Regions from separate parts of the Inquilinus sp. NPDC058860 genome, predicted to be linked through region 1. Evidence: predicted binding sites of a transcription regulator. Region 1 holds the regulator's gene; the other holds the start of a gene.
The links. Region 1 encodes LexA, which represses DNA repair genes until DNA is damaged. Its sites were predicted from a motif close to ATGTTCTANTTTGGTTC; they were not measured.
Positions count from the first base shown of each region.

Region 2: a site for LexA is predicted at 4,421-4,437, ahead of dinB (DNA polymerase IV). Genes of this name have one in related genera too.

Region 1 covers NZ_JBHYMS010000019.1:36,386-43,562, forward strand. Annotated here, with positions in the region: gene ACFW16_RS15360 (LacI family DNA-binding transcriptional regulator) at 1-730, opposite strand, end outside; gene ACFW16_RS15365 (PQQ-dependent sugar dehydrogenase) at 759-2,000, opposite strand; gene lexA (transcriptional repressor LexA) at 2,123-2,851, opposite strand; gene glp (gephyrin-like molybdotransferase Glp) at 2,982-4,181, opposite strand; gene moaC (cyclic pyranopterin monophosphate synthase MoaC) at 4,178-4,660, opposite strand; gene trpC (indole-3-glycerol phosphate synthase TrpC) at 4,657-5,478, opposite strand; gene trpD (anthranilate phosphoribosyltransferase) at 5,475-6,500, opposite strand; gene ACFW16_RS15395 (anthranilate synthase component II) at 6,497-7,081, opposite strand.
Region 2 covers NZ_JBHYMS010000035.1:58,877-66,053, reverse strand. Annotated here, with positions in the region: gene ACFW16_RS22440 (M10 family metallopeptidase C-terminal domain-containing protein) at 1-2,152, opposite strand, end outside; gene ACFW16_RS22435 (hypothetical protein) at 2,676-3,149, shown strand; gene dinB (DNA polymerase IV) at 3,153-4,394, opposite strand; gene ACFW16_RS22425 (hypothetical protein) at 4,541-5,158, shown strand; gene ACFW16_RS22420 (GntR family transcriptional regulator) at 5,155-5,889, opposite strand; gene ACFW16_RS22415 (ABC transporter ATP-binding protein) at 6,142-7,177, shown strand, end outside.

The DNA of each region.
Region 1 (7,177 bases):
GGTCGAGCAAGGCGTGCAGGCCGCGGCGGCCGTGCTCATGCGAATAGTCGCCGGCGAACTCCACGGCCAGGGGCCGCAGGCCTGCCGCTGTCAGCCCCTGGGCGAAGCCCGCGGCGCGGTCGATCGACGACGAATCGGCCGCGGCTCCGCCCAGGAAGGCCAGCTGCCGCAGGCCGCGCGCCAGCATCGCCTCGGCGACCAGGCGTCCGCCCGCGACATTGTCGACCGTCACCACCGGCACCGACGCCTCCGCCCGGCCGAACACATGCACCACCGGCAGCCCGGCGCGGGCGCAGGACTCGGCAAAGCCCTCCGGCGGCGCGGAGGTGGCGATCAGCACCGCGTCGACGCTGTATTGTAGCATCATGTCGAGGGCGGAGCCGGCGCCGCCGTCCTCCGACAGGTTGGCGATCAGCGGCCGCAGCCCGCGGCGCTGCAGCTCCCGCGTGAACAGGTCGAACACGTCCATGAAGGCGGGATTGGCGAAATGGCTCGAGACCAGCCCGACCAGCTCGGTCCGGCCGGTCATCAGGCTGCGCGCCAGCTGGTTGGGGCGATAGCCCAGCGCCTCGGCGGCGGCCAGCACGCGGGCCCGCATCCGGGGCGAGACGCTGGCGTCCTTGGTGAAGGTGCGGGAAACGGCCGAGATCGACACGCCGGCCGCCTCGGCGACCTGCTGCGCCGTGACCCGTTCGGCGCCGCCGGCCCGATGCCGGGTCCGGCCGCTCATGGCCCGCCGCCCTCGAGTCCGCGCCCGATCAAGGCGACGCGGCCGGCCGGGCGCGGGCGAGGCGCAGCAGCGTCCCGTTGTGGTCCTCGCTGATCAGGACGCTGCCATCCGCCAGCTCGGCCAAGCCGAGCGGCGCGCCCTGCGGCCTCACGCCCTTGGCGGCGTCCCAGCCCGAGACGAGCGGCTGCGGCTCGCCCTGTGGAAGGCCCCGATCGTCGATCGCCAGCGCCACGACCCGGTGCCCGGTGTCGCGATAGCCGTGATAGGTCATCAGCACCCGGCCCTCGAGGCCCGGCAGCGCCGATCCGCGATAGACGAGCATGCCGAGGGGCGCGGCATGCGGCGGCAGCAGCAGGGTCGGCACCTCGACCCGGCTGCAGTCGAAATGCGGGTATTCGGGGCTGGGCTTGCGGTCATCGTAGCAATAGGGCCAACCGTAATCGGCGTTCTCGCGAAGCACGGTGTAGAAATCATGCGGCAGCGCCTCGTCGGACAGGCCGGGATCGGCCTGGTCGATGGCGTCCCGCGCATTCACCAGGGCCAGCGGCGTGCCGTTCGGCAGCACCGCGAGCGCCATGCTGTTGCGCAGCCCGCGGGCGAAAGGGGCGAGCGTGCGGGCATCCGCGGGAAGGGCGTCGGCCGCCACGCGCAGGACGCTGCCGCGCGGCGGCGTGCCCCCGGTCTCCGGGCAGGGCTTGGCGGGATCCGGGGCCGAATCGTCGGCGCGCTCGCAGTGATCGGTCGCGGAACCGACATTGACGAAGAGGGCGCCGTCCGACGCCAGGGCCAGTGCGGCGAGGGGATGGCGGCCATCGTTCGGCAGGCCGGTCACCACGTCGCGCAGCGCGGCGGCCGGCTGCTCTGCCTTCGGGTCGACGGACACGACCCGGCCGGCCAGGCCGAGCAGCAGCGTCCCGTCCGCCGTCGGCACCAGGCCGTTCGGCCGGTCCAGCCTGGTCAGCAGCACCTGCGGCGCCCCGCGCCCGCCCTCGGGGAGGCGCAGCAGCCGGCCTCGTCCCTTCTCCCAGCTGCCCATGTCGGCGACGTAGATGTCGTCCCCGATCACGGCCACGCCGCGCGTGAAGCCGAGCCTGGACGCGACGAGGCCGACGCAGAGCCCGTCGGGGGTGCGAAGCGAGACCTTCGGAAAGCCGTCGCAGTCGCCGGAGGTGCGGTAGATGCCGGCGGCCTGTGCCGGAACGCCGGCGAAGATGCCGACACAGGGCAGGGCGAGTGCCAGCAGGCGAAGCAGCGATCGGCGCGGAATCATGCACGGACGTCCGGTGCGTTGCGGAACGCTGCACAGAGGACCGGACAAAGCACTATCCGGCAAGTCCGGACTGCGCCCGCGGGCAGCCTGCAGCGGCCCGTCGGGTCGGTCGTCGCCTGATCTTACGAATAGGTCCGCAGCAGCCCGACCAGACGCCCCTGGATGCGGACGCGATCGGAGGGCAAGTAGCGGGTCTCATAGGCTGGGTTGGCGGCCTCCAGCCCGACCGAGGCGCCCTTCTTGCGCAGCCGTTTCAGCGTCACCTCGTTGTCGTCGACCAGGGCGACCACGATGATGCCGGGATCGGCCGCGTCGCAACGTTTGATGATGACGGTGTCACCGTCCAGGATCCCGGCCTCGACCATGCTGTCGCCGGCGACTTCCAGGGCGTAGTGCTCGCCCGGGCCGAGCAGCGAGACCGGCACCTCGGCATAATTGGAATGGTCGCGCAGCGCCTCGATCGGCATGCCGGCGGCGATCCGGCCATAGAGCGGCAGGCGCACGCCGTGCTCGGGGCCGGCGAGATCGGCGCGTTCCAGCTTGCGGCCGGGCAGGGCGGCATCGGACCGCACCGGCCGGAAGGGAACGACATTGTCGTCCTCGGCCGGGGCCGTCGCCGGCGCGTCCGACTTCAGGCAGTCCGGCAGTCGCAGCACCTCCAGCGCCCTCGCCCGATGCGGCAGCCGCCGAATAAAACCGCGTTCCTCGAGGCCGGTGATCAGTCGATGGATGCCCGATTTCGACTTCAGGGCCAGGGCATCCTTCATCTCGTCGAAGGATGGACTGACGCCGTCCGCCTCCAGGCGGCGGTGAACGAACAACAACAACTCCTGTTGCTTTCGCGTCAGCAAGGCATCCTCCGTTCGCAGAGGCCGCGGCGCGGCCGAATCCCTGGAGAGAACATTAGGAGGAACAAAACAAAAACACAAGCGCCTAACTGTGGCACCGTCGGTTCTTTACTTCCTTGTAACGATCGGCGCGTCAGATCCCGTCGCCGAACAGCACCGCCTCCACGGCGCCGCCGCGCGCCGCAGCCGGGGCGCGGGGAGGGCGGATCACCAGCCCGTCGGCCGCGGCCAGCAGCGACAGCATCGAGCTGTCCTGGGTCGGGAACGGAGTGGCGACATAACCGGAATCCGTGCGTTCGATCCGCGCCCGCAGATAATCCTCGCGCCCGTCATTGGCCGGCAGGTCGCGGCCCAGCGTCGCAGTGACGCGGTTCTCCGGCGCCTCGGCCCCCTGCAGGGCCCAGACCGCCGGGCGCAGGAACAGCCAGCCGCAGACCATGGTCGATACCGGGTTGCCGGGCAGGCCGAGCAGCGGCGTGTCGCCAAGCCGGCCGAAGATCAGCGGCTTGCCCGGCCGCATCGCGATCTTCCAGAAGTCGAGCGCCAGGCCGCGCTCGCCCAGCACCGAGCGGATCAGGTCGTGCTCGCCGACCGAGGCGCCGCCGGTGGTGACGATCAGGTCGGCGCCATGGGCGCCGGCCGCCAGCGTCGCCAGCGAGTCGGCATTGTCGCGGGCGATGCCGAGATCGACCGGCTCGCCGCCGCAGCTGCGGATCAGGGCGGCCAGGGCATGGGTGTTGGAGCTGACGATCTGGCTGGGGCCCAGCGCCTCGCCCGGCAGCACGATCTCGTCGCCGGTCGCCAGCACCGCCACGCGCGGCCGGCGTCGCACCCGCAGCCAGGGATGGTTGGCCGAGGCGGCGATGCCGATGTCGCGCGCGGTCAGGCGCCGGCCGGGCTGCAGCAGCACCTCGCCGGCGCGGAAGTCGAGGCCGGCCTTGCGCACATGGCGGCCGGCGGCGACGCCCTCGCGCACCGTGACCCGGTCGCCCTCGGCGTCGGTGTCCTCCTGCAGCACCACGGCGTCGGCGCCGTCCGGCAGCGGCGCGCCGGTGAAGATGCGGACGCATTGTCCGGGATCGACCGAGCCCTCGAAGCGACCGCCGGCCGGAACCTCGCCGATCCGCCGCAGCGTCGCCGGCACGGCGGCGACATCGGCGGCCCGCACCGCCCAGCCGTCCATGGCGGAGACGTCGAGCGGCGGCTGGGTCAGCCGCGCCGCCACCGGCTCGGCCAGGATCCGGCCCAGCCCGGCGGGCAGGGGCACGGTCTCGGCCGGCAGGGCGGCGAAGGCGGCGAGGATGCGGGCGCGGGCCTCGGCGACCGGGATCATGGCTGGGCCTCCCAGGTGCCCGACCGGCCGCCGGATTTGTGCAGCAGCCGGAGGTCGGTCACGACCATGCCGCGGTCGACCGCCTTGCACATGTCGTAGACGGTCAGGGCGGCGACCGAGGCCGCGGTCAGCGCCTCCATCTCCACCCCGGTGCGATGGGTGACCTTGACCGTGGCCTCGATCTCGACCCGGCTGTGCTCGGCGTCGCAGCGCAGCGCCAGCTCGACGCTGGACAGCGGCAGCGGGTGGCACAGCGGGATCAGGTCGGATGTGCGCTTGGCCGCCATGATGCCGGCGATGCGGGCGATGCCCAGCACGTCGCCCTTGGCATGGCCGCCGGAGGCGATCAGGGCCAGCGTCTCCGGCTTCATCTCCACCCGGCAGCCGGCCCGCGCCACCCGCACCGTCGTGTCCTTGCCGGAGACGTCGACCATGCGCGCCTGGCCGGCCGAATCGAAATGGGTCAGCTCGCCGGTCATGCCGCCGAGGACCTCGCGTCCGGCGTGAGCAGGGAGCGGGTGGCGGCGGCGACGTCGTCGTGGCGCATCAGGCTTTCGCCGATCAGGAAGGTGGTGGCGCCGACGCGGGCCATCCGGGCCAGGTCGGCCGGGGCGGACAGCCCGCTCTCGGCCACCAGCAGCCGGTCGCCCGGCACCTGCGCCGCCAGCGCCTCGGTGGTGGCGAGGTCGACCTGCAGGGTCTTGAGGTTGCGGTTGTTGATGCCGAGCAACGGCGAGCGCAGCTTCAAGGCCCGGTCCAGCTCGGCCGCGTCATGCACCTCGACCAGCACGTCCAGGCCGATGTCGATCGCCGCCTGCTCCAGCTCCCGCGCGGTGGCATCGTCCAGCGCCGCCATGATCAGGAGGATGCAGTCGGCGCCGAGCGCCCGGGCCTCGACGACCTGGTAGGGATCGATCATGAAGTCCTTGCGCAGCACCGGCAGATCGACGGCAGCGCGGGCGGCGGTCAGGTACTCGTCGGCGCCCTGGAAATACGGCACGTCGGTCAGCACCGACAGGCAGGTGGCGCCGCCGTCGCGATAGGCACGGGCGAGGGCCGGCGGGTCGAAATCCGGGCGGATCAGCCCCTTCGACGGCGAGGCCTTCTTGATCTCGGCGATCAGGCCGTAGCGGCCTTCGGCCTGGGCCCGGCGCAGCGCCGCGACGAAGCCGCGCGGCGGCGCGGCCCGGTCGGCGAGATCCGCCAGCCGCCTCATCTCGGCCGGCGGCACCGCCGCCTTGCGGGCCTCGATGTGCCGGCGCTTGTCGGCGACGATGCGGGTGAGGGTGTCGCTCATGCCGTTCCCTGGCTCGTGATCCGGGCCAGCCGCTCGAGGACATGGGCGGCCGAGCCGTCGTCGATGGTGCGGGCCGCGAGGGCGGCGCCGTCGGTCAGTGTAGAGACCCGGTCGGCGACGATGAAGCAGGCTGCGGCATTCAGCAGCACGATGTCGCGATAGGCGCCCTGCGCCCCGCCCAGCACGGCGCGCAGGGCGGCCGCGTTGGTCGCGGGATCGCCACCCTTGAGGTCCTCGGGCACCGCTCGGCGCAGCCCGGCATCCTCGGGCGTCACGGTCAGGCGCCGGATCTGGCCGCCGCGCAGCTCCGCCACCGCGGTCGGGCCGGTGGTGGTCATCTCGTCGAGCCCGTCGCTGCCATGTACCACCCAGGCGGTCTCGCTGCCCAGCTGGTTCAGCGCCTGCGCCACCGGCTCGACCCAGGCCTCGGCGAAGACGCCGAGCAGCTGGCGCTTCACCCCGGCCGGGTTGGCCAGGGGGCCGAGCAGGTTGAAGATGGTGCGGGTGCCCAGCTCCTGCCGTGCCGGGCCGACATGGCGCATGGCGCTGTGATACAGGGGCGCGAACAGGAAGCCGATCTGGGCTTCCCACAGCGCCTCGCGCATCACCTCGGGCGGCGCCTCGACATTGACGCCCAGCTCGGCCAGGACGTTGGCCGCGCCGGTCAGGCTGGAGGCGGCGCGGTTGCCGTGCTTGGCCACCGGCACCCCGGCGCCGGCCAGGACGAAGGAGACGGCGGTCGAGACGTTGAAGGAGCCGGAATTGTCGCCGCCGGTGCCGCAGCAGTCGATGGCGCCGTCCGGCGCGTCGATGGTCACCGCCTTGTCCCGCATCACCCGGGCGGCGGCGGCGATCTCCTCCGGCGTCTCGCCGCGGACCCTGAGCGCCATCAGGAAGCCGCCGATCTGCGCCGGCGTCGCCTCGCCCGACATGATGATCTCGAAGGCGGCGCGGGCGTCGGCGGCGTCCAGCGGGCGACCGAGGGCCGCCTTGGCGATGAAGGGTCGCATCTCGGTGGTCATGCCGCGTTCCGCCGCTCGGCGATGGCCAGGAAGTTCTGCAGGATCTTGTGGCCGTATTGCGAGGCGATGCTCTCCGGATGGAACTGCACGCCGTGGATCGGCAGGGTCCTGTGCCGCAGCGCCATGATCACCCCGTCCTCGGTCCAGGCCGTGGCCTCCAGGCTGTCCGGCATGCTGTCGGGCTCGATCGTCAGCGAATGGTAGCGGGTGGCCTCGAAATTGTCGGGCAGCCCGGCCAGAACGCCGCCGCCATGGTGGTGCACCGGGCTGATCTTGCCGTGCATCGGCTCCGGCGCGCGGACGATCCTGCCGCCGAAGACCTGGCCGATCGCCTGGTGGCCCAGGCAGACGCCGAACACCGGCACCCGGCCGGCGGCGGCCTGGATCAGGTCCATGCAGATCCCGGCCTTGTCCGGGTCGCAGGGGCCGGGGGAGATGACGATGCCGTCGGGCCGCAGCGCCAGCGCCTCGTCGACCGTCAGCGCGTCGTTGCGGCGGACCTCGGTGTCGGCCCCGAGCTCGCCGAGGTAATGCACCAGGTTGTAGGTGAAGCTGTCGTAGTTATCGATCAGCAGAAGCATGGGAGTCGCCCTTTCGAGGCGTGGGAATGGGGAGGAGCGGCGGCGATCCGGCCGGCCTCACCATCGATGCAGCAGGGGGCGATGCTGCTGCTGCGA
Region 2 (7,177 bases), on a different contig from region 1:
TGCCGCCGCGCAGGATGTCGTCGCCGGCATCGCCGAAGAGATCGTCATTGCCGGTGCCGCCATCCAGCGTATCGGCCCCACCGCCGCCGAGCAGGGTATCGTCGCCGCCGAGCCCCGAGCCCGTGTCGTTCCCGTCGCCGAGATCGAGCAGGTTGTTCTCGCCTGAGCCGGTGACGGTGTCGTTCTCGTCGGTGGCGATGGCGTTCTCGACGCTCGACAGCCAGATCTCGTATCCGGAGAAATTGCTGTCGGTGAAGATGCCGTCCTGCAGGTTGATCGTGGCGGAGAAGCCGACGAAGGCCACGGTCGACGCATCGAAGGTGTCGATGCCGGCGCCGCCGAAGAAGGCCTCGCCGATGCCGGCATTCCATCCGGCCTCGATGTAGAAGCGATCGTTGCCGTCATTGCCGTAGATCTGGTCCTTGCCCGATCCGGCGGTCAGCACGTCATTGCCGGCGCCGCCCTGGATCAGGTCGTCGCCGTTGCCGCCGCTGACGACGTCGTTGCCCGCGCCGCCTTGCAGGTCATCATTGCCGTCGTTGCCGAAGATCGTGTTGCTGGTGCCGTCGCCGATGATCGTGTCGACGAGCTGCGTGCCGTTGACGTTCTCCACCCCGGTGATCGTGTAGGGGCCGCCGAAGGAGGGGGAGAAGTTGTAGGTCCCGCCGGCGAGGTTCACGATCGAGCCATAGGTCGCCGTGTAGTTGCTGAGATCGAGAGTATCGATCCCTGCGCCGCCGGTGGTGTTGTCGCCGAACTCGCCCTGGCGCACGTAGAAGGTGTCGTCGCCGTCACCGCCATTGACGGTGTCGGCGTTGAAGCCGCCCTCGATCCAGTCGTTGCCGGCGCCGCCGTTGATCGTGTCGGTGCCGGACCCGCCATACAGGAAATCGTTCCCGGCATTGCCGTTCAGCAGGTTGCCGACGGCGTTGCCCTGGATGGTGTCGTTGCCGCTGCCGCCATTGGCATTCTCGATGTAGGACCGGGAATCCCCGTTGAACAGCAGGGCATTGAAGATGTTGCCGCGGGCATAGCCGCCGTTCGGGCCGCCGCCGAGATTGGCGAGCTGGGCCGAGGAGAAGACGGAATGGCCGCCCGGGTTCAGGTCCAGGCTCAGATTGGTGGTGTAGTTCGACAGGTCATAGGTGTCGACGCCGTCGCCGTCCCAGATCGTCGCGAAGATGCGGTTGCCGCCCGGATCGATGGCGATGGCGCCGTTCACGAAGGTGGTGCCGTCGGTCGGGCTCCAGGTATAGGTGGTGTTGCCGGAATTGGTGGTGAAATCCGCGCCGTACATGTATTGCAGGGCGGCGATGTCCAGCATCATGAAGGTCTGGGGCGCGCCCCAGGTCTCATAGTTGTAGCCGCTCGAATCGTCGCCGATGAAGGTGCGGTACGTCATCACCGAGTATTCGAGCGAATCGCGGTCGGCCGGCAGGGCGCCGAAGACGTTGGTCTCGTGGCCGTGCTTCAGGCCCAGCGCATGGCCGAGCTCATGGATCACGGTGTGCCAGTCGTAGTTGCCGGCGGTCGGCAGGTCGCCGCTGGGCCCGAAGAAGGCGTCGCCGCCATAGACCTGGTTGGCCGGGTAGTAGGCGTAGGCCGTGCTGGGGTTGGTGGTGTTGACGACGCGGATCGTGCCGAGCCCCGAGCCGCTGCCGGCATAGCTGATGCTGAGATTGGTGAAGCCTTCGACCGCGAAGCCGAAAGCGCCGGAGGGCTGGGTAAAGATATCGGCATTCAGCGCGAAGTGGACGGCGATCATCTGCTGCGCCGTCATCTGCGCGAAGCCGCTGAACGCTTCGGGGTGGCCGGCCTGGTAATCGCTCACCGCATCCGGATCGCTGTAGGTGATGAAGCCGTCCGACCAGCGGACGCCGCTCAGCAGCCCGTCGATCTGCTGGTTGCCGGACGCGGCCACGGCCGCGGTGGTGTCGCCCGAGCCGTTCTCCTCCGGCTTCGGCGCGCCGGTCGCGGTGCCCGACACAGGGGCATGGACCACGTACCCGTCGGAGCGGTCGCCGAGTTCCGCGCGAATGGCATCCGCAAGGGCGCCGCCATTGGCCAGGACCGCGTCCAGGCGGGACGCGTCGGAGAAGGTCTGGTGGTACAGCAGGTCGCTCGACCATTTCCGCTGCAGCGACCAGGCCAAGGGGTCATGGAAAGGATCGGTTTCCGAAATCAGGAGGTCATATGCAGGAATTTGCGACGATTTCATACCGGGTCTCCCCTACATGGTGAAGAACCGCAACCTTTCAGTGAGAATCCGCAACTTGTTATGATTGAAGAGACGATCGTTCAGGCTCCGAAGTCGCGTTCGATGAGCAGAGATTCGGGCCCACGTTGAATGTGGCATGAGATCATGTTGCGAAGATGTCTTGATTTTGGCTTTGGCACCAAAAAGTTCGTGCCGATCTTCTGGTCCTCGCAATCCGTCCCAAGGGAAACGATCTTTTCCTATCTTGGAAATTATGCATTAAATTTTTTACAAAGTCAAGAAGTGGAGCAAAAATCCGAATTGTATGATTTAACATTGTATGCTGATCAAGAAAGGATCCTGAATAATTTCCTAAAATATTGATTCCGATCTCGCCCATGGATTTGCCATAGTTTTGAACTCAAATTCGGATCATTCCGGTCCGGAGAAGTCAGGCGGCTGGACATTGGTGATACGTGTGATCGAGGTGGCGAGGACAATGGAAGCGCGAGGCCGGGTGTTTGCCTGTCTTGTCCTGTCCTTGTCGTCCGTCGTGCTGCCCTGGCGGGCCGGCATCGCCATTGCCGGTGACGTGCTGCGGGAGGACGGGTGGATGTCGGCGCAAACCGATATGGCGCGGCCGCCGGACGAGCAGGCAGTGATCGCCCGGGAGTTTCGCGGGGCCGTCGACGAGGGCTCGAACGCGGCGCTGATCCGCTTCATCGCGCGGCATCCCGAACATGCCCTGGCGGACGAAGCGTGGCGCCGGCTGCAGCGGCGGCCTGCGCCGGATGCGCGCCCCCTGGCCAACGACCCGGACGCCGCGGTCTATGCCGCGTTCGACGCCGCCCGCCGCGCCGGCACGGCCGAAGCCTATCGCGACTTCGCCCGGGCCTATGCGAACCATCCGCTCGCGGCGGAAGCGAAGCGGCAGATCCGCGCGCCGCGGTAACGGTCAGAGGTCCTTCTCGGCGAGCTCGCGGAAGGCGTCGGGGACGGATCGCGACGGTTCCAGCACGACCGAACCGTAGCCGACCGCCCGCCATCCGAACCGTTCGCGGATCGCGTCGACGGCACGGTCCGCCTTCCAGCGCGCCAGCCCTCTCCCGGTGCCGGGCCGACGCCGCTCGTCGGCGAGCCCGAGCGGCAGTTCCAGCTGCAGCTGCGGCCGGTCCTCGAGATGCGACACCGAGATCGCGAGCAGCGAGATCGTCTTCTCCTCGGGATGCTGCGCCAGCACCCCGCGCACCAGCTCCTCGGCGATCTCGGCCAGGATCGTGGTCGCCGAGACCGGCGCATCCAGCGTCACGGCGCGCGTGACCGAGCGCAGGTCGGCGAAACGGACGCGGACGGTGATGGTCCGACCGGGCCGGGACTTGGCCCGCAGCCGGGTGGCGACCCGGTCGGCGAGATGGCGCAGCGTGGGCACGAACACCCGCTCCTCGGCCGGCTTCCGGCCGAGCGCGGATTGCGCCCCGGCCGAATGCGACCGCCGCCGCGTCTCGATCGCCCGCGGATCGCGGTTCCAGGCCAGCGCCGACAGCTTTTCCCCGGCCGCGCGGCCGAGCAGCCGCTCCAGCGACCATCCCGGCATTTCCGCCAGCTGGCCGATGGTGTGCACGCCGCTCTCCGCCAGCCGCGCCTTGCTGACCGGGCCGACACCCCACATCAGCTCGACCGGCAGGTCGCGCAGGAAGGCGGGCTCCGCCTCGGGATCGACGACGACAAGCCCGTCCGGCTTGGCCACTTGCGAGGCGATCTTGGCCAGGTGCTTGGTGCGCGCCACGCCGATCGAGATCGGCAGGCCGAGCTCCGCCCGCACCCGCCGCCGGATGGTCCGGGCGATCTCGGCCGGCGGGCCGAACAGATGGGTGCACCCGGCGACGTCGGCGAAGGCCTCGTCGATGGAGATCCGCTCGACCAGCGGCGTGAAATCCCCGAGCACCCTGATCGCGGCATCGCCCAGCCGCTGATACTCCCGGAAATGGCCGGCGACGAAGACCAGCTGCGGGCACAGCTCGCGCGCCCGTCGCCCCGGCATGCCGCCGCGAACGCCGAAGGCCTTGGCCTCGTAGGAAGCGGCCAGCACCACCCCGCCGCCGACCGCGACCGGCCTGCCGCGCAGCGACGGGTCCAGCAGCTGCTCGACCGACGCGTAGAAGGCGTCCAGGTCCGCATGGAGGATGGTGGCTGTCATGGCCCGCGGCCGATCAGGCGAAGCTAGAACAAAAAGAGAACATATGGCCTGGCTTGTCAAGCCCTGGCCGTCCTGGCGGGCTGCAACCCCTTGCAATCCCGCGAAAATGGCGCACCATCGTTGACGTGGCCGAAACGGAGGCTGCTATGGGAAGCGCTCATCTGGAGAAGTGGCGGTCCCTGGTCGACGAGTTCAGGGAGAAAGCCCGACAGCTCGAGCAGGAAGAGCGGAACGCGTGCCTGGCCTGTACCGCTGAGGAGCGGGCCAGGGTGGCCGAGGCGCAGCGGTTCATGGAGAACAGCGGGATCGGCGAGGCGCTGTGCGCTCTGGTCTGGGACGTCCGCCGTTTCACGGCTTGGTCGTGCCATGACCAGACCCGGCCGGTGCCGGCCGAATACTCCGACCTCGACATCACCGCAGACCACATGAAGGACTTTGCGGTGACTTTCCGCTATCGAGGTCGGCCCTACGGCATCGCGTTCAAGGAGCATGCGTCGTCCCATCCGGACCCGCATGCCGACAGCCGCGGCGAGGCCTATCTGTCCTGGGGCGGCACGACGGTGCTCGGGGTATCGATGGCGAGCAAGCCGGGCGCCGCCTATGACGACTGGCACCCGACCACGATCGAAGCCTTCCGGCCGGGGGGCTGGATCGCCGATCTGCTCGAGATGTTCAGGGGGCACCGGCGCGCCAAGGCGGCCTCCGAGGCCAGGGCGCGGGACGAGGTCACCAGCCGGCGGGCCGCGATGATCTCGCTGGATTAGGTCAGACGGTCTCTCCGAAGCACTGCCGCGAGGTCGACCGGGCCGGCCTCGGCCGGGGCGAGGTCGAGGTCCTGCTCGATATGGGTCAGATGGTCCAGCATGGCGGCGCCGGCGCGGTCGGCATCGTGTCGGGCCAGCGCCTGCAAGATCGCCCCGTGCTCGGCGTTGCCGCAGGCCGAGGCGCCGCTGCGGCCGTACAAGGCGATGACCAGCGAGGCGCGCGACACCAGCTCGCGCAGGAACCGCTCCATCACCCGCTGCCGGGCGATCTCGGCGATGCCGAGATGGAACAGGCCGGAGAGCTGGATGGCGCGCGGCCGGTCGCCCCGGCGCAGCGCCTCCGCCTCGTCGGCCAGGTGCCGCTCCAGCCGCTCGATGTCGGCCGGCACGGTGCGCTCGGCGGCACGGCGGGCGATCGCGGCCTCCAGCGTCCGACGCGCCTCGAACACCTCGCGCGCCTCCTCGATCGAAGGCGCCGCGACGAAGGCGCCGCGGTTCTTCTCGATCACCACCATGTGCTGATGCGCCAGCGCCTGCAGGGCGGAGCGGACGATGGTGCGGCTGACACCGAAGGCGGTGCCGATCTCGTCCTCCGACAGCTTGGTGCGCGGCGGCAGCCGGTGCTCGACGATCGCGTCCAGGATCGAGCGGTAGATCGCGGCCGCCCGCGCGCCGCGGTCGGGGATGTCGCGGGTTCCGGCCAGCGTGCCGACGGTCTCGATCGTGTCCATTCTTCCGCTCCGGCGACGAGCCGCGGCGGAGTGGCCGCGACTCGTCCCGTTCCACCATCCCATGCAGGGCAGCGGCGCTCAAGATTGTATTCTTGTCTTGTTGTGATTGTGCACAATCTTCAGGCCGTCCGTATGCAGTTGCCCAAAGCGTAGGCGGTTGCCGATCCCCGATGCGTCTCCCTACGGCGGGACTCGCGGCGCCGGGCGTTTGGCACGGCGCTTGCTCCTCCGTTGTCCCGAAAGGGAGAGCGGATGGGCGGCGCAGATCTCGAGCTGGTGAAGGTGACCAAGCGCTACGGCGGCACCGTCGCCGTGGACGGCATCGACCTGAGGATCCCGGCCGGCACCTATTGCTGCCTGCTGGGCCCCTCCGGCTGCGGCAAGACCTCGACCCTGCGCATGGTCGCGGGGCATGAGGCGGTGTCGGACGGCGACATCATCCTCGGCCCCGCCAACGTCACCGACCGGCCGCCGGCCCGGCGCGGCACGGCGATGATGTTCCAGTCCTACGCCCTGTTTCCGCATCTTTCGGTCGCCGACAACGTCGCCTTCAGTCTGAAGATGCGCGGCGTGGCGAAGGCCGAGCGCCGGGCCAAGGCGGCGGAGCTCCTGGCCCTGGTGGCGATGGAGGCCTATGGTGAGCGCCTGCCGGCCCAGCTGTCGGGCGGACAGCAGCAGCGCGTGGCGCTGGCCCGGGCGCTGATCACTCAGCCGCAGATCCTGCTGCTGGACGAGCCGCTCTCCGCCCTCGACCCCTTCCTCCGGATCAAGATGCGGGCCGAGCTGAAGCGGCTGCAGGCCGAACTCGGCATCAGCTTCATCCACGTCACCCACAGCCAGGAGGAGGCGATGGCGCTGGCCGACCTGGCGGTGGTGATGCAGGGCGGCCGGATCGAGCAGGCCGGCCCGCCGCAGGACCTGTTCGCCCGTCCGGCCACCGAATTCGTCGCCCGCTTCATCGGCGGCCATAACGTCGTGACCCTGGGCGGCCGCCTGGCGACGCTGCGCGCCGACCGGCTGAAGCTCGCCCGGATCAACGGCGCCGGCCCCCATGGCGTCAAGTTGCCGCCGGGCCAGGTCGAGGCGGTGGTGCGGGGGGTCGAGTACCAGGGCGCCACCGTCCATGTCGCCTTCGCCTGCGAGCTGGCGCCGGACATGCTGGCCTGGCTGCCCGAGGCCGCCTTCTTCGCCGACCCGGTGGCGCCGGGCGACCGCGTCGCCGTCGCCTGGGCCGATCAGGACGTCCATCCCCTTCTCCCCGATGCCGCGGGGCGCGGCGACCATCGCC